One region of the Lysinibacillus sp. CD3-6 genome, then DNA from elsewhere that is predicted to be linked to it. Evidence: riboswitches for the same ligand, from Rfam matches in the RefSeq annotation. Region 1 holds a riboswitch; the other holds the start of a gene.
What was found. A riboswitch is a leader RNA that binds a small molecule or an ion and turns the genes downstream of it on or off. The one in region 1 is predicted to bind S-adenosylmethionine.

Region 1 (2,209 bases):
CTCAGCTACTTTGTCGGTCGTCGATTTGGGTTACCGCTATTACAAAAATATGGGCCGAAAGTTCATATTACTGCACAAAAAATTGAGTTTACGAAAAAACTGTTTGAAAAGATAGGGCCTGTCCTATTATTAATTGGCTATTTTATACCTGGTGTTCGTCATCTAACAGCATATATTGCAGCTATTAATAATTATCCCTATAAAAAGTTTGCTGTTTATGCGTATGCAGGTGCAATAATATGGACTTTCACCTTTATTACTTTAGGGAAAGTACTCGGAAATAAATGGCGTTTTGTTGGCATGTATTTATCTCAATACAGCCTATATGCCATATTGGTGTTTATCGTATTAATGCTGATTGTGTACTTTGTATTTAAAAAAAGAAATACTATTAAATAAATAGTAAAAAAAGGTCTGCTTCAAATGTTTATTTGGCATTTGAGGCAGACCATTTTTATTTAAATTTAAGGCAAAATTGCAAATGAACGCACAGGGAATCCAGAAGCTTTTTCAGGCTTTGGCACAATATTGAAAATGACTGCTCCTTTGGCTGGTAGCTTATCTAAATTTGTCATCAGTTCAATTTGATATGTATCCTGATCTAGTACAAAATATTCGCCATCTAACGTTCCATTTTTACGGAAATCCGCCGCTGAATCTGTATCGAATGTTTCATGACCGATGGCATTGATTTTCCGTTCTGTAAATAAAAACTGCAACGCTTCTAATCCCCAACCTGGAATATGGTTATGACCGTCTTTATCTTTATTATTGAATAAGTCCTTATCTGGCCAACGTTTACTCCAATCAGTTCGCAGTGCAACAAATGTACCTGCTTCAATTTCTCCATATTCTGCTTCAAAATCTAAAATATCTTGTACGCTTAACGTCAAGTCATTGTTCAATTCTGCTTCCTTGGACTTATCTATAACAATAAGCGGAAGGACAAGTTCTTTTAATTCTAATTCGTCTAAGTAGCGCGTATTTGCAACAAAATGAATAGGTGGATCAATATGCGTTCCATATTGCCCAGGAAACGTAAATTGTTGTGCAAAAAAGCCGTCATTATGAGAAAATAGCGTTTCAAATTTTGCATCTTCAAACATAAAGAAATGAGGAGAGTCTGGCCCGAATGTATGTGTTAAGTCGACCCATTGCTTAGTTTTTAATAGCTGTAATGCTTGTAAAAGTTCATTTGTCATTTTTATTCCCTGCTTTCTTAATTATGAGTGGTGAATCAATTGCGTCATTAAATACGAACATCGAAGTGAAAAAAGAATGATTATTCCCATCGTTACGCTTCAGGCGAACGCTTTCGCGGACAAGCTCAAGCCTACTACATTCAAAAGTTCATAATTTTTCTTAGAAAAACTAATAGGAAATTAACCATTAATTAAAATAAAAAAAGAGCCCTACTTGTAGAAGAGGACTCTCGTGTAACAGAAGTCAGTCTTCTCATCTTTTGGTGAATTTCACCATTTGGAATTAGCACCATGCCTAAGACTGGTTGCTGAGACTTCATAGGGCCAATCCCTCCATCTCTCTTGATAAGAAAAATATATGAATTTTCAGAAATAGTAATAACAAATACTTTAGCATAATTATAAATAGTTTACAAGTTCTATAGGAGTGCATGGTTATAAAAAATAAGATGCCTTCTTTCTTACCAATATAAAATGATTGCGATACTACAGCACCCACCTTCTGATAAAACAATTCGAATATTGTCTGGCGTATATTTCGCTTCGAATTTCGCTGTAACACCTGCAGAAGAAATGAGTTTTTGGACTTCATCTTGCTTGGAAAGCTGTGCGGCATTTTTAAGATCATGGGCAAACTGATCGGACCCTTCAATTTTCTCTGTTAATAATTGGGCCTGCTGCATAATCGGCTGAATTTGTTTGGCAGATGTCTTCAACTTCAATGTATTAATAGGCGGGTACTGATTTGGGTTTGGAGATGTGGGCATCGCAAGCTGTCCAGGTAAATGGTGGGGGAAAGACGAATTAGCAACGCCCCAATTTGGATATTGATGTACATAAACATAATACGGATAAGGATTGTAATACAGCAGAATTCCTCCAATCTATAGCTAATATCTTAGTGTATCTTATGTAGTGGCATTCTATTTTGTGTTGAAGTAGCCCGTTCTTAGCTAACAAAGCTTAGCGTAGTCCTCTTTTTATATATGTTGCAATGAATGTAAAAA
Region 2 (2,209 bases), 630 kb from region 1:
GGAGAATAGAAATGATCGTTGGGCCGATGCCAGGTATCCATAAATAGGTAGCTGTACAAAATACAATATAAAATTCTAACACACCGACAATTAAATAGTTTGTTGCTAAAGATAAAATCACAAATAAGATAAGTGCACATAATGCAATTTTCCAATCGACGGCAAGTAAAATTCCGATAATGGAGGCAGTTCCTTTGCCACCTTTGAAGCCCATATGGAAAGGGAAGTTATGCCCTAAAATAACACTAGCAGCCATTGTATAGATTAAGAGCCACATTTGTACTTCAGTGAATTGTGATGCATTAGAAGATAAGTAGTAAATAGCACAGAGAATAGCACCAACGCCTTTACCAATATCAATTAGGGCCACTAATATGCCGTATTTCCAGCCAAGAGACAGCGTTGCATTTGAAGCACCAGCATTGCCATGACCAGTCTTTTTTAAATCTACACCTGATAGAAATTGTGCCACTTTAGAGCCGTGAATACAGCCAATGAAATAACCAATTATTATAATAATAAAAAATACCATGGCTTTTTCCATAAAAAATGCTCCTTTCATTTTATATTCTTTATATAGTGTATGTGCTCTTATTACGTAAATTAGCAGACAGAAGTTTCAGAAAAAAATAAATTTTACTGTTGACAGAAAAAAAGTCTATGTTTATACTGTGTAACAACGATGGAAATTGAATCACATACTCTTATCAAGAGCGGCGGAGGGAATAGGCCCTACGATGCCCGGCAACCAGTGAGTGACGAACTTGCTAAGGTGCTAATTCCTACAGATTCTTACTTGGATCTGGCAGATAAGGGGAGGAAAACTTGCAACCGCAACCCTCTTCTTAACTGAAGAGGGTTTTTGTTTTCTACACATAAATCCTCCTCATCTCCGGTACCATCGTAAAACCATTAAGGAGGAAGAAAATATGTCGAATTTCAAACCAGAAACATTACTATTACACGGTGGTCAAGAGCCTGACCCAGTAACAGGCTCCCGAACTGTACCAGTGTATCGTTCAACAGCTTTCGTATTTAAAGACACTGCTCATGCGCAACGTCTTTTTGCATTAGAAGAAGCGGGCAATATTTACACACGTATTACAAACCCAACTGTAGATGTTTTTGAAAAACGCGTCGCATTATTGGAAGGCGGGACAGCAGCAGTAGCACTTTCATCAGGTGCAGCAGCTATCGCATTTTCAATTTTAAATCTTGCAGGAGCAGGGGATGAAATTGTAGCAGCAAGCTCTTTATACGGAGGAACATATAACTTATTAGCAAATACACTACCAAACTACGGTATTAAAACAATTTTCGTAGATGAAACAAATCCTGAGAACTTCCGATCTGCGATCAATGAAAACACAAAAGCGGTGTTCGCTGAAATTTACGGCAATCCAAGCTTAAAGGTTTTAGATGTAGAAGCAGTAGCAAATATTGCGCATGAAAATGGACTGCCATTAATTATCGATAGCACATTTGCCTCACCATACGGCGCAACGCCAATTGACTTTGGTGCAGATATCGTTGTTCACTCCGCGACAAAATGGATTGGTGGACATGGAACAACTTTAGGTGGCGTAGTTGTAGATGCGGGGAAATTTGATTGGACACAAGGAAGATTCCCTAGATTTACAGAGCCAGACACTTCTTATCATGGATTAAGATATGGTATTGATACAGCAGCGGCTGCATTTGCAACAAAACTGCGCGTGCAATTACTACGAGATTTTGGTCCAACATTAAGTGCGGATGCTGCCTTTAACTTACTACAAGGTTTAGAAACGCTTCATTTGCGTATTCCTAAACATAATGAAAATGCATTAGCAGTCGCTGAATATTTACGTAACCACCCATCTGTGGAATATGTGAATTATAATGGATTAGAGGATTTTGCGTCGCATGATTTAGCAAAAAAATACTTGAAAAATGGCTTCGGTTCAGTGCTTACATTTGGCATAAAAGGTGGACGAGAAGCAGGGCGTCAGCTAATAGACAGCGTAAAATTATTCTCACACGTAGCCAACGTTGGAGATGCAAAATCATTAATTATTCACCCAGCATCAACAACACATCAGCAACTATCTGCTGAGGAATTAATCCAAACTGGCGTATCCGAGTCGCTCATTCGCTTATCAATCGGTTTAGAGGCAGTTGAGGATATTATTGCAGACCTAGAGCAAGCAATTGCACAAGTAACAGCAGC

Region 2: another riboswitch for S-adenosylmethionine. It lies ahead of FH508_RS01760 (O-acetylhomoserine aminocarboxypropyltransferase/cysteine synthase family protein); the one in region 1 lies ahead of FH508_RS22525 (cyclase family protein).

Annotation. Positions count from the first base shown of each region.
Region 1 covers NZ_CP085880.1:4,545,404-4,547,612, reverse strand. Annotated here, with positions in the region: gene FH508_RS22530 (DedA family protein) at 1-399, shown strand, start outside; gene FH508_RS22525 (cyclase family protein) at 465-1,202, opposite strand; SAM riboswitch class I at 1,453-1,554, opposite strand; gene FH508_RS22520 (YuzC family spore coat inner layer protein) at 1,664-1,969, opposite strand.
Region 2 covers NZ_CP085880.1:364,724-366,932, forward strand. Annotated here, with positions in the region: gene FH508_RS01755 (glycerol-3-phosphate acyltransferase) at 1-544, opposite strand, end outside; SAM riboswitch class I at 702-816, shown strand; gene FH508_RS01760 (O-acetylhomoserine aminocarboxypropyltransferase/cysteine synthase family protein) at 930-2,209, shown strand, end outside.